Regions from separate parts of the Oceanobacillus sp. FSL K6-2867 genome, predicted to be linked through region 4. Evidence: predicted binding sites of a transcription regulator. Region 4 holds the regulator's gene; each other region holds the start of a gene.
The links. The regulator Rex, encoded in region 4, represses fermentation and respiration genes when NADH is low (regulators of the CRP and FNR family bind a similar motif). The targets are predictions, from matches to a motif close to TTGTGAAATATTTCACAA.

Region 1: a site for Rex is predicted at 1,623-1,640, ahead of cydD (thiol reductant ABC exporter subunit CydD). Genes of this name have one in related genera too.
Region 2: a site for Rex is predicted at 1,405-1,422, ahead of pflB (formate C-acetyltransferase). Genes of this name have one in related genera too.
Region 3: a site for Rex is predicted at 1,201-1,218, ahead of NSQ77_RS04080 (cytochrome ubiquinol oxidase subunit I). Genes of this name have one in related genera too.

What each region holds. Positions count from the first base shown of each region.
Region 1 covers NZ_CP150144.1:875,659-879,164, reverse strand. The annotation lists gene NSQ77_RS04115 (universal stress protein) at 93-527, shown strand; gene NSQ77_RS04110 (PC4/YdbC family ssDNA-binding protein) at 560-790, shown strand; gene NSQ77_RS04105 (hypothetical protein) at 875-1,261, shown strand; gene NSQ77_RS04100 (hypothetical protein) at 1,326-1,460, opposite strand; gene cydD (thiol reductant ABC exporter subunit CydD) at 1,667-3,400, shown strand; gene cydC (thiol reductant ABC exporter subunit CydC) at 3,397-3,506, shown strand, end outside.
Region 2 covers NZ_CP150144.1:3,518,361-3,521,866, forward strand. The annotation lists gene pflB (formate C-acetyltransferase) at 1-1,383, opposite strand, end outside; gene NSQ77_RS16950 (chromate transporter) at 1,879-2,451, shown strand; gene NSQ77_RS16955 (chromate transporter) at 2,448-2,975, shown strand; gene NSQ77_RS16960 (HAD family hydrolase) at 3,022-3,506, opposite strand, start outside.
Region 3 covers NZ_CP150144.1:870,159-873,664, forward strand. The annotation lists gene proB (glutamate 5-kinase) at 1-454, opposite strand, end outside; gene NSQ77_RS04080 (cytochrome ubiquinol oxidase subunit I) at 1,368-2,708, shown strand; gene NSQ77_RS04085 (cytochrome d ubiquinol oxidase subunit II) at 2,705-3,506, shown strand, end outside.
Region 4 covers NZ_CP150144.1:1,363,342-1,366,847, reverse strand. The annotation lists gene NSQ77_RS06650 (ABC-F family ATP-binding cassette domain-containing protein) at 1-1,607, opposite strand, end outside; gene NSQ77_RS06645 (redox-sensing transcriptional repressor Rex) at 1,757-2,395, shown strand; gene NSQ77_RS06640 (hypothetical protein) at 2,692-3,506, shown strand, end outside.

The DNA of each region.
Region 1 (3,506 bases), 490 kb from region 4:
AATTCATACGGAAATCAGCAAAAAACTAACTTTTCTTAACTTAACCATGTATAATAAAAAGCAGCTAACCTTTTAAAAAGTGAGGAGTGCAAATGAATCGAAAAATTCTCGTATCGTATGATGGTTCTAACCTTAGTAAATTAGCGATGGAAGAGGCAAAAGTTCAGGCATCTCTTACAAATAAAGCAGAGGTTCATGTTATTTCCGTTGTGACGCCGGGAATTAAAAGTAACGATACTGCTATTGCAGGGAACATATCCATGTCAGATGCAGAATTTCTTTTACCAGAACTACAGCAAATAAAGAAGGAAATGGTAGCACTAGGGATCATCACAATAACTGACATTCGGACGGACTTTTCACAGCGCAACCCTGGAAGAGCGGTATGTGAATATGCACTAGCTAACGAAATAGATTTAATCATTGTGGGCAATCGTGGGCTTAGCAATATAAAAAGTCTTCTGTTAGGCAGTGTAAGCAATACAATTGTACAAAACGCCAAGTGCCCTGTCTTGATTGTTAAATAGTTGATTAAAATGAATCATAAAGGAGTATAATTATGGCTGAATTAAACTATGAAATTATGGAAACAATTGCTGTTATTTCAGAATCTCCAAAAGGATGGACAAAGGAATTAAATGTAATCAGCTGGAATGGCCGTCCGCCAAAATATGATTTACGGGACTGGGCACCTGGTAAGGAAAAAATGGGCAAAGGTGTTACCCTGACAAAAGAAGAACTTGTTCAATTGAAGGAAGCATTAGGAAATTTAAGTGAGCTTAAGCAGTAGTTGTATTTTGCTAAAACACTGTCTTAGAGATAGCTAAGAATTCATATACTTATAATAGAGACAGATGAAAAGTTGGAGATGCGAATGAGAGACATCATTATTACCCTTGCAGAAATTGTAAATAATATACATGATATCCTTACAGATATGTTTGGTTTACATATGACAGATAAAGAACTTCATTTTTGGATAATAGGCTTTATGGGAATGGCAATATTCTTTTTTGTTTATATTTTTTTCAAGCTGCTGGAAAAATTGAAGTGGAGTACGACAGTATTTTCGTTTGTCTATACGTTTACCGTTATGATTGTAATTGTCTTTGCAATTGAATTGCAGCAAGCGATTACGAATCGGGGAAATATGGAATTTGCTGATGCTGTAATGGGGCTATGGGGCTTTCTTGTAATGTTTTTTATCTATGCTGTCATTGCACTCGTTATCTACTTTGCTGTAAAAGTTATTAAAAAATAAGACTGCCTAAGAAAATGAGTCTATGTAGCCGCTCGTTTAATTAGGCAGTTTTTTTGCTGTAGCTTCATTGTGGTGCAAATCCTTTACCATGATTTAAAACAATGGCATCTTCCTTTACCTTATCTTCATCTGGATCACTCATAATAAAATCGTTGACAACGGATTGATTCATTAATGTAAATACATAGCTGCTGCTCACTTTCATCTGCGAAATGTTGCAAGAAGTATTCCTTTTTCACGTTTAAAACTTTAGAATTAAATAAAAGCAGGCAATACATCAGCATGAATAAACTCCAAAATCGACAACTATGTTAACACCCTAGCTATTCGTTTACTTCGAGAAAATAAATCATGTATACTTATGTGAAGATGTTCACTAAAATAGCTTAGTTAGGAGGAGAGTCAATGGATAGATTGAAGAAAATAGTAGCAGAGCAGAAAGGGAAGCTCGTACTTTTTGTTATGCTTGCGATTCTTTCTGCGCTTGCTATTATCGGTCAAGGTTACTTGTTTGTAATGATTATTGACCGTATTTTCCTAAAAGGCTATTCATTTTCAGAAATTAGCCCGTTAATAATTAGCCTAATCGCAGCGCTTCTTTTACGTACAGGACTAAATTATTTGAATGGAAGAACAGGAGTAAGGATGGCTTCTATTGCTAAAAGAGAGCTTCGCAGGCTATTTGTACATACATTTTCAAGAAACTCCATGCAAGCTTCATTAGAGGGTCAGTCTGGCAGGAAGGTTGGAATTCTGTTGGATACTGTAGATGAAATTGATTCTTATTTTAGCAGTTATATTCCACAAGTTATTCAATCGACGATTGTACCGCTTTTCATACTTGTTGTTATTTTTATGGAACATATGGCGACGGGAATTATTATCTTAGTTACCGCACCATTTATTCCTGTTTTTATGATTATTATTGGCTTTAATACGAAGGACAAATCTGAGCAGCAGCTGGAAAAGATGAATGCTTTTTCAGGTACATTCTTAGATACGCTGCAAGGATTAACTACATTGAAATTATTCGGTCGGTCTAAAGAGCAGGAGAAAACCATTCGAAAAAGCAGCCTGGATTTCCGTGATGCTACAATGGAAGTTCTTAAAATTGCATTTACAAATTCTTTGGCGTTAGAGTTTATTTCCATGCTGAGCATTGGTCTTATTGCACTGGAAGTCGCTGTTCGAATGATCATATTCCAAGATATCATGTTTTTTACAGGCTTTTTAATGCTTATTCTTGCTCCAGAGTTTTACACGAAATTAAAGGAATTAGGAAATTCATTTCACACGGGAAGGACAAGCATGGCAGCGGCAAATACATTAGCTGAAGAGCTTTCAACACTTGAAAATGATGATTCCGACTGGGGAGAAATACCCTTGGCAAAAAATAACCCGCCACATATTAAACTAAGCAATGCAGGATTTTCTTATGAAGAAGATGGATTTGCTTTAAAGCATATTGATCTAGAAATTACAGCATTTGAGCAGGTCGCGATAATCGGGAAGACAGGGGCAGGCAAAACAACATTATTGCATATGCTTGCAGGTCTGGTACCGGTCACTGAAGGAAAGATTCTAGTAAATGGAGCATCCTTAAAGCAATACAGAGAAAAGGACTGGTTTGATCAGTTAAGCTATATTTCACAGAAACCATATATATTCTCAGGGACGATTGGAGAGAATATTGCAATTGGTTCTACAAAAAGCTCAAATCAGGAAGAAATCATCAAAGCAGCTGAAAAGGCAGGAATCCATGATTTAGTTGATTCACTTGAAAGTGGGTATGACACATTAATCGGTGAAGGAGGAAGAGGTCTTTCGGGAGGAGAAAAACAGCGAATAGCGCTTGCCAGAGCCTTTCTCAAACGCCCATCTGTAATTCTTTTTGATGAACCAACAACGGGTCTTGATTTGCATACGGAACAAATTCTTCAGAAATCAATGCAGGAGTTAGGAAAACATTCAACAGTTTTTACTGTTGCCCACCGGCTCCATACGATTCAAAAGGCAGATAAAATAGTTCTTTTGGAAAATGGAGAGATTAAGGCATCAGGTACACATGATGAATTATTATCGAGTATAGTTGCCTATCGGAATATGGTTACAGTACAGCAAGGAGGGATGACGAAATGAAAGGATTGCGTTCTGTCATCAGGGTATTGTTACAGGAAAAAAAAGATGTTATTTTTTCAATTACCTGTGGTTTTCTTGCGGGAGTAACGGCAGTCGGGCTGTTTTC
Region 2 (3,506 bases), 2.2 Mb from region 4:
TTCAGAAGTAATTGGTTCGTATTTCGGTCCTACTTGTGCGAAGGATTGTTCATCTACTCCTCCATTAATGGCATATAGCAAAGCTTTGGCCAGATTAGCCCGTGCACCGAAAAACTGCATTTGCTTTCCAATTTCCATTGCAGAAACACAGCAAGCGATCCCGTAATCATCTCCAAATTGCTCCCGCATTAAATCGTCATTTTCATATTGAATTGAACTTGTTTTAATAGACATATGTGCACAGTATTCCTTAAACGGCCGCGGTAATTGATCAGACCATAAAACCGTTAAGTTTGGTTCTGGTGCAGGTCCCAGATTGTCTAATGAGTGTAAAAATCGGAATGAGTTTTTTGTCACAAGCGGTGTACCATCTTTGGCGATACCACCAATTGATTCTGTTACCCAAGTTGGATCCCCGCTGAATAATTCATTGTAATCTGGAGTTCTTGCAAATTTTACAAGCCTTAGTTTCATTACAAAATGGTCGACTAGCTCCTGGGCAGCTTCTTCTGTAATGACTCCATTTTGCAGATCACGTTCAATATAAATATCTAAGAAGGTAGAAACTCTGCCGAGACTCATCGCAGCACCGTTTTGTTCTTTAATGGCTGCTAGATAACCAAAATATAACCATTGAAATGCTTCCATTGCATTTGTAGCGGGATTTGAAATATCAAATCCATAATCTGAACCAAGCTGTTTTAACTCTTGTAAGGCACGAATTTGTTCAGTAAGCTCTTCGCGGTCACGAATGATTTTCTCGGACATAATACCATTTGCTCCCGTTGCTGCATGTTCCTCTTGCTTATCAGCGATTAACTTGTCAACACCATATAAAGCAACTCGTCGATAATCACCAATGATCCGACCACGTCCATATGCATCAGGCAGACCTGTAATAATTCCAGCTTTTCTTGCTGCCCGCATTTCTGGTGTGTACGCATCAAAAACACCCTGGTTATGTGTTTTGCGGTAGTTGGTGAATATATGTTTAACTTCTTCATCCAACTCATATCCATATGATTCCAGAGCATCTTCAGCCATTCTGATACCACCAAATGGTTGAAGAGAGCGCTTAAACGGTTGGTCTGTCTGGACACCAACAATTTTTTCAATGCCTTTATTTAAATAGCCAGCTCCATGTGAGGTAATGGTTGATACAATTGAAGTATCCATATCCAAAACGCCACCATTTTCTCGTTCTTGCTTTGTTAAATCCATCACTTGTTCCCATAAAACTGTCGTGTTCTTCGTCGGTTCTGCTAAAAAGCCTTCATCACCAGTATAGACAGTAATGTTTTGCATAATAAAGTCGCGAACATTAATTTCTTCTTGCCATTTTCCACTTTTAAAATCCATTTTGTTTTGAGCAGTTACAACCATAATAACCCTCCTAAAAAAGAATTGTGAAATATTGAGCATTCTTTATATGTTTATCATATCACATATTTTTAGATGAAGTTATTTAAAATGTTAAAGAAGTGTGTCAGAATTGTAACTATATCATGTCGATGAAGAAGGAATGAAATATTTAAAAATATGTTCAATTCACGTATAATGGTATAAATGATTTGAACGTCATATTAAAGGAAATCATAAAAGGAAGAATGCCATAATGGGAAGAAAGATTGTTGATTTGGTAAGACATAGAGGAGATGAGCTACCAATCAAAGGAAAGATAAGTTCATGCAGTAAGTTATGAAGGCTATGAGCTTCTTGGCGCAATGAGTGATTTTGATTACCTAAGTAAGCGAAAGGAAGTTCAGCATTAAAAGAGCATCGCCATTTGGTACCTATTTTTTCATTCACGGGCCTGCTTGAAAGTTCATCGCTGCATAGGCTGGCAGCATACTAAAAATAGAAAAAGGTTTGTGACATATGAGAACACACTGGAATTTGTTTATTGCTTTTTTTCGGGTTGGTATACTTGGGTTCGGGGGAGGACCTGCTTCGATTCCCCTTATTCAAAAGGAAGTAGTTGATCATTATAAATGGATGGATAATGAGGAATTTGGTGATATTCTTGCTTTAGCAAACACATTGCCCGGTCCAATTGCAACGAAGTTACCAGGCTATATCGGTTATCGGGTTGGCCAGACACTGGGAATGATAAATGCAGTTCTTGCTACGATTGTACCGACGATTCTGTTAATGATTGTTTTACTTACTACACTTTCACAATTTCGAGAATTTAATTGGGTTCAAGGTATGACGGCAGCAGTTGTTCCAGTAGTCGGAATGATGATGGCAGTCCTGACATGGCAGTTTGCTCGAAAAGCCTCTATCGGTTTGGGGTGGGTAAAAACATGCATTTTTCTTGTCCTTTTCTTTATTATTTTGCAAATACTTAATGTGCATCCAGGCATTTTAATTGCTGTCCTGCTTATTCTTGCTCTCTCTCTGCCTGCACGTAAACGGCAAAGAAAGAATAAAGAAGGTGAAGACATATGATTTATATTGATATTTTTATCGCCTTTTTTATTCCTGGGATTTTAGGATATGGGGGAGGACCTGCTTCCATACCACTTATTGAAAATGAAGTGGTAATACGATACGGCTGGATGTCCGTCCAGGAATTCAGTGAAATTCTGGCACTTGGGAACTCCTTGCCAGGTCCCATAGCAACGAAAATGGCAGGATATATCGGCTATGAAGTAGGAGGGATTCCTGGGGCAGTTGTAGGTGTCTTTGCTACTGTTGCACCATCTCTGATTTTATTAATATTCCTTGGTGGAATGTTATTAAAATATAAAGATTCTCCTAAAGTGAAGCGGCTGACACTATTTGTTCAGCCAGTCATTGCTATTTTGCTTGGTGTTATGGCATGGCGTTTTTTCAGCGAGTCATATGAAGGAATTGGTATTTGGCAGACAGCTTTACTCGTTGGAGTCAGTTTTCTTTTAATTGAGCGATTTAAAATCCATCCAGCACTTATTATTGCTGGAGCTCTAATTTATGGCGGATTCCTATTATAGGAACTAGTCATACTTCTCCTTCAACAAATGAAAAAAGCAAAACCCATTAACTGTTGGGTTTTGCTTTTTCCTGCTTATTGATGACTCCAAGTTTTTTTAAACCGTTATAGATTCCAGAATCACTAACGGATGTTGTACGATGTTTTGCGTAAGTGAACAGTTCTGGATGTGCATTATCCATAGCAAATCCTTCACCTACAGCCTGCAGCATTTCACAATCATTCATTCCATCTCCAAAAGCGATAGCCTGCTCTTTTGGGATACCGATGCGGTGAAGTATTTTTGATACGGCTTCTCCTTTATTGACGTTTTTTCGGATAATATCAAAAGCTTTTGTTGCGCCTTCCACATTCACTTGTGACATACGTATATTTTCTTCTACTTCATAAAGTGATGCATCTTCTGGCTTAATATTTAATACCGTTGCCCCTATAATTTGATCAGCAACTTCGTCAGTAAATAACGCATTTTGTCTCAATTGGAAAATTTCATTGAATTTCTTAACAAATGGATGATCCATAGCGGTGAAGT
Region 3 (3,506 bases), 490 kb from region 4:
ATAGCATATCATTATCACCAAAGGTCAATTCCTCAATTGATACCGTATCATTTTCATTTATGATTGGCAGTATGCCTCTTTCCAGCAGCTCTGTCATAGTTGCATAAGCATTTCGATAACGTTCTCGATTTGAAAAATCATCCCGTGTTAATAATAACTGGGCTGCTGTTATACCGTAGGCACTGAATTTTTCCATATACGTTTGAATTAGCAAGCTTTGCCCGATGGCTGCAGCAGCCTGTTTTCCTTTTAAGGTAACTGGTCTTGATGAATAACCAAGTCCCCTAAAGCCAGCTGCAACAGCTCCTGAAGATACAAGGATAACCTCATGATTTGCTTCTCGAAGCGCAGCCAGCGCGTGAATATGATCATTTAGTTTTTGCTGATCGATTTCACCTTTTTCATTTGTTAGTGAGCTGCTGCCAATTTTGACTACGATTCGTTGCTTGCGCATTTCTATTACCTCCATTAAACGTATTTCTTTATCTACATTTGAAGACCTGGCATTCATCCAGCTTTCAGGCGAATGCCTTAACGCAAAAAAAGCCCAATCATCCTATATTATAAGGACGAAAGAGCTTCTTCCGCGGTACCACCATTACTTGAATGTATTCACATTCCACTTCATCCATAACGCTGGAAATGCGCCCATGTATTGGCATGGGACTCTAAAGGTAGGTTCTGCAGGTTGTCTATGACGGAATCTTTCAGCTCTTAAATTCCGCTCTCTTTCATAGCAAGCACTGCATACTGGTCCTCTATTAACGTTCAATATATTGCCTTCTATTATGGCGAGAAATAAACCCGTTGTCAATAGGTAAAATATTCAGTTCTTTTATCTGCGATCTTCTTAATATCTAACTGAGATTAGATGTTGCCCATGACCAAAATTAATAAAAATAAGACAAATATTGCAAACATATGCATCATGTCCCAGTCACAATGAAGTTGAATTGGAAGATGACGACTTATCTGACACAGGGAGTTGTACTGAACTTGAGGGAATATGATCATCCCTCTTTATTCAGACACCGGTTAAGGTGCATATTAAAATTATCAAGTCACTTTTGCAGAACAAACATATAAGAAATGTATCTACGATAAAGAAATTCATCTCATCTTTCAAATGAAATAAAGATTAACAACGAATTTTTTGGGGAAAATACTAATTGATTGTCATTTTCTCTATTTGTTATATGATTGTTAAAGAGTTCACAATTAATTCATTTCCCGTTTGAAATATTGTCATATCTAATATCCAATTAGGTATGACAACACGTTAGAATAAAATTAGATGTGCCTCTACACATATCTATACAGAACGTAATCTTGGGATTTATTTGTAAAATTAAGGAGGAGGATCTGCGTTGTTATTTGATGATCCGGTATTTGCGAGCAGGTTATTAACCATTTTAACCCTTTCATTCCATATTATCTATGCAACCATCGGTGTTGGGGTTCCACTCATGATCATGATTGCACAATGGGTTGGGATCAAGAAAAACGATATGCATTATATGCTGATGGCCAGACGATGGGCAAAGGGATTTGTCGTCACGGTAGCAGTGGGTGTCGTAACAGGGACTGCAATCGGTTTACAATTATCGCTATTATGGCCCAATTTTATGGAGCTTGCAGGTAATATCATTGCATTGCCATTATTTATGGAAGTTTTTGCTTTCTTTTTCGAAGCAATTTTCTTAGGGATCTACTTGTATACATGGGATCGTTTTGATAATCCTCGTAAACATTTACTATTATTGATTCCAGTTGCACTAGGAGGCGGTATGTCCGCTGTCTTCATTACAATTGTTAACTCATTCATGAATGCTCCAGCTGGGTTCGATATCGTCAACGGAGAACTGGTAAATGCAAATCCAATTGCAGCAATGTTTACTGCAGCAATGCCTACAAAGGTTTCCCATGTACTTGCTACTGCCTATATGACTATTGCCTTTATGCTCGCAGCAATTGCTGCATTTAAACTGCTTAAAGGTTCGAAACATGAGTACCACAAGAAAGCACTGTTTATGACGATGAAAATCGGACTTATATTCTCCATTGCAGCTGTGCTGATTGGAGACCTATCAGGAAAATACTTAGCAGAATACCAGCCTGAGAAGCTAGCCGCTGCTGAGTGGCATTTTGAAACAGAGGAGGCTGCACCGCTCATTCTTTATGGAATGCTTGACGATAATCAGGAAGTGAATTATGCGCTGCAAATTCCATTTGGATTAAGTATTCTAGCACATGGTTATCCAAACTCGGAAGTGATTGGGCTGGATCAATTTCCAGCAGAAGAACAGCCTCCGTTAATTATCCATTATTATTTTGACTTAATGGTTACAATCGGTATGTTCATGCTGGCGCTTTCGCTTGTCTATTGGGTTGGAATCAAGCGAGGCTGGTTTTTTGTTAAGACAGCGTGGTACCGATCGCTCATTGTCCTTGGTGGCCCATTATCATTCTTAGGGATTGAAGCTGGCTGGTGGATGGCGGAAGTTGGTCGCCAACCATGGATACTCAGAGGAATAATGACGATTGATCAGGCAGCAACCACTAGTGATTATGTCGGACTTATGTTTATCCTTTTCGTAGGACTATATTTCATTTTAGGTGTTGGTACGGTTGTCGTGCTGAGACGAATGTTTAAGAATGATCCGATTGAAGAAGCTCTTGCCAAACAGCAAGGTGGTGATTTAGAATGAGCTTAGAGGTTCTTGGAATTTCCGTGCTTTGGTTATTTTTATTCGGTTATGTCATTGTCGGCTCAATTGACTATGGTGCGGGATTTTTCAACGCACAAAGCATCATAACTGGAAAGCAGCATATTTTATCTAAAATCATTCAGCGTTATCTTTCTCCTGTTTGGGAAGTAACAAATGTATTCTTTGTATTCTTTTTCGTTGGGATTGTTGGATTCTTTCCACAGTCAGCATATTACTTTGGAACGATTTTACTGATTCCAGGAAGTATTGCGCTTATATTGCTGGCAATCCGAGGATCGTACTATGCATTCGAATCCTACGGAACAAGAGGTCATAAAGGATATGCTTTTATGTATGGAGCTTCTGGATTATTAATTCCAGCTTCATTATCAATTGTATTAACCATCTCAGAAGGTGGATTTGTATCGATTGTGAATGATAACCCGGTGCTTGATTATGCAGCATTATTTATTAGCCCCTTAACCTGGTCTATTGTTGCACTGAGCATTGTTGCGGTTTTATATATTTCCGCTGTGTTCCTTACATGGTATGCAAATAAAACCGGTGATACAAAAGCAACCGATCTGATGCGTAAATACGCACTTGGCTGGGCTGTCCCATTAATTATTACTGCCAGTGGTATTGTGTATGAATTAAGCTTTCATAATGAAGCACATTTCGAGCGCATTATGGATTTGTGGTGGATGTTTGTACTTTCCTTTATCTTATGGGTTGCAACAGTGTGGCTCATATGGAAAAGAAGAAACTACGGTACGGCGTTCTGGCTGCTTGTTGGTC
Region 4 (3,506 bases):
TTTTCCAAATAATAATCATAGTCACCAAGATATATCGTAATCCCATCGCGCTGCATTTCAGCAACCTGATCAGCTATTTTATTAATAAAATAGCGGTCATGTGACACGAAAAGTATCGTTCCAGGAAAATCAATTAATGCTGCTTCCAGCACTTCTTTACTATCAATATCCAAATGGTTTGTAGGCTCATCCATAATAAGGAAATTTGCTTGCTGCATTTTAAGCTTAGCAAGGGCAAGTCTTGCTTTCTCACCACCACTTAATGTGTGAACCGGTTTCAGTACATCATCACCGGAAAAAAGGAAGTTTCCCAAGACCGTGCGGATATCTTTTTCATTTATGGCAGGATAATCATCCCATAATTCCTGGAGAATTGTTTTAGTGGAATTAAGATCAGCCTGCTCCTGGTCATAGTAGCCAATTTGCACATTCGTACCAAGCTGGATGTTTCCTTTTTCAGTTTGCAGTCTACCTAAGATGGCCTTAAGTAATGTAGTTTTCCCTACACCATTCGGACCAACAAGTGCGATACGGTCACCGCGATTTATATCCAGTCGTATGTTGGAAAAAATAGGGTTCACTTCTTTTTCATAACGTAAGCTAAGCTCTTCAACTTTTAATACATCATTTCCACTTCTACGATTAATTTGAAAGGAGAAGGAAGCGGATGACTCATCACCTAGTGGCCGATCAAGGCGCTCTATTTTTTCAAGCTGCTTCCGCCTGCTTTGTGCTCGTTTTGTAGTCGAAGCACGTACAATATTCCGCTGGATAAAGTCTTCCATTTTTTTAATTTCAGTTTGCTGCTTTTCAAATTCCTTTAATTCCTGTTCATAATTCAGCGCTTTTTGCTCCAAGTACTTGCTGTATGTCCCATGGTATTTTCGCGTTTTATGTCGTGATATTTCATACACGATGGAAACTGTTTTATCAAGAAAGTACCGATCGTGTGAAACGATGACAATGGCGCCAGGATAATTAACGAGATAGTTTTCCAACCATGACAATGTATCAATATCCAGATGGTTGGTCGGCTCATCGAGAATAAGCAGCTGTGGTTTTTGAAGCAGTAATTTTCCTAGGGCAAGACGTGTTTTTTGTCCACCACTAAGTTCTGCAATTGGTGTACCATAATCAAAGGACTCAAAATTTAACCCACTAAGTACAGCCCTAATGTCTGATTCATACGTATAGCCTCCATTAGTCTGATATGCCAGCTGAAGCTTGTCGTATTCTTTAAGTACTTTGTCATATTCTTCCCCAGTTAATTCGTTGGCTTTCTCCATTTCCTTTTCCAAGGTTCGAAGCTGTTTTTCCAAAGATTTTAAATGGGAGAACACATCCAGCATCTCATCCCAAATGGTTTTTCCTGACTCTAACGTCATATGCTGAGATAAATAACCGAATGTAAGATCCTTCGGTTGGAAAAATTCCCCTTCATCATACGATAATTCTTGTGCCATAATTTTAAGTAATGTTGACTTACCTGCACCATTTCTGCCAACAATAGCAATACGATCTTTATCTTTAATTTCTATTTTAATATTTGATAAAATCTCTTCCGCACCGAAGGATTTTGAAATTCCGTTTAATTGCATTAATATCATTTTTTCACCCCACCATTTACAGTGTATATGATAGTTATTTGACGAAGCAACTGAATTGTGAAAAATATCACGACTTATTTGACGTTTTCTGTTAAAATAGAGGAAAGAACTTATTATATACAACTATTGGATTGAAAAGAGGAAGATTGATGGATCAGAACAAAATTCCACAAGCTACTGCCAAGCGGCTGCCTTTATATTATCGTTTTCTTAACAACTTAAATCAGCAGGGGAAGAAGCGAGTATCCTCAAAGGAGCTGAGTGATGCAGTAAAAGTGGATTCTGCAACAATTCGAAGAGACTTTTCTTACTTTGGCGCATTGGGAAAAAAGGGATACGGCTATAATGTAGAGTATTTATTAGGGTTTTTCCGAAGTACCCTGGACCAGCATGAGGTTACAGAGGTTGCTTTAATTGGTGTGGGAAACTTAGGTACAGCCTTCCTCCATTATAACTTTATGAAGAACAATAATATCCGGATTACCACAGCATTTGATGCAGATATAGATAAGGTTGGCACGGATATTGGAGGGGTTCCTGTTTATCATATTAATGATTTAGAGGAAAAGTTAGATGATATTAAAGTCGTTATCTTAACCGTTCCAGCAATTGAAGCACAGGTGATAACCGATAAGCTGGTGGAAAAGGGGATTTCAGGGATTCTTAACTTTACCCCTGCCAGGATTACCGTACCGAAGCATATTCGGGTGCACCATATTGATCTTGCAGTTGAATTACAGGCCCTGGTTTATTTCCTTAAGCATTACTCGTTAGATAACCCAGAATAAATTATTCATTGTGAAATTCTATTTTATTACAAGGCTATTGAATTTAGGTCAAAAGCCTTGTTTTTTTATGGCAAGATTTGGATGTGCTTATATCTGTTAAATACAATAAACTATGTGCATCAGGTCCATAAAAATGCTGTTTTATACAGCGGTTGGAAACAAGCTGATAAATAATTACTAGATAAATCGAACTATTATTTTTCTGAAAATTATTGGTCCTTAAGACATCTATCTATTTACTGATTATTGCGTTAATCTGTATTGGGAATATACGAAGATAGAGGAGGAATTTATTCGTGGGTATGAAAAAGGTTTTAGGTATTATGTTTGTATTATTTATTAGTTTATTTATTGCTGCATGTTCGAACGACAGTGATAATGCGAATCAAAAGACCGACGATGCTGAAGCAAGTAAAGAAGTGAATGATGCAGAGGAAAATGAGAAAGATGAGGCTGAAGCATCAGAAGAAGAAAAAGCTGTTCCAGAGGATGAAGAATTATTTGCAGTTCTTGAAGCAAACCTGGAAGCATTAACAGAAAATGATCTGGAAGCATATATGGACACCGTACATAGTGAATCTCCGTTATATGACACAACACGTACGACAATTGAGCAATTATCGGTATATACTTTAGATATGGAATTATTTGATTTAGTGGTGGAGGAAAAGTCAGAAGAGGAAGCAACAATCTCATATAAACAGACTACAATGAAGGTCGATGGTCCTGACTTTGCGAACAATGAGACACATGGGGTTCATGTTTTGCGTCCGGATGATGGCACTTGGAAAATTTATAGTTCAGAAGAACCGAGTGAGATAATTATGCTTGATGAGAATGGGGAAGTTATCGAGGAGACGGCTGATGATATAGCAGCAGAAGGTGTTTACATCGACACAATTACGAGCTTAGAAATTCCGTTTGATGAAGGAAAATGGGAGCTTGAAAACTATGAGGAAGCAGAAGGTGAAGCAACTGCTGAATTTCTTTTAGTTGATGAGGATCAAACGAATTTTACAGAGCTGTTTACGATTCATTATTATCCAGATGGTGATGAGTTGTTAGGTGTTGAAGGTTTTATCGAGATGATGGAAGTGAATTTAACAGAAAT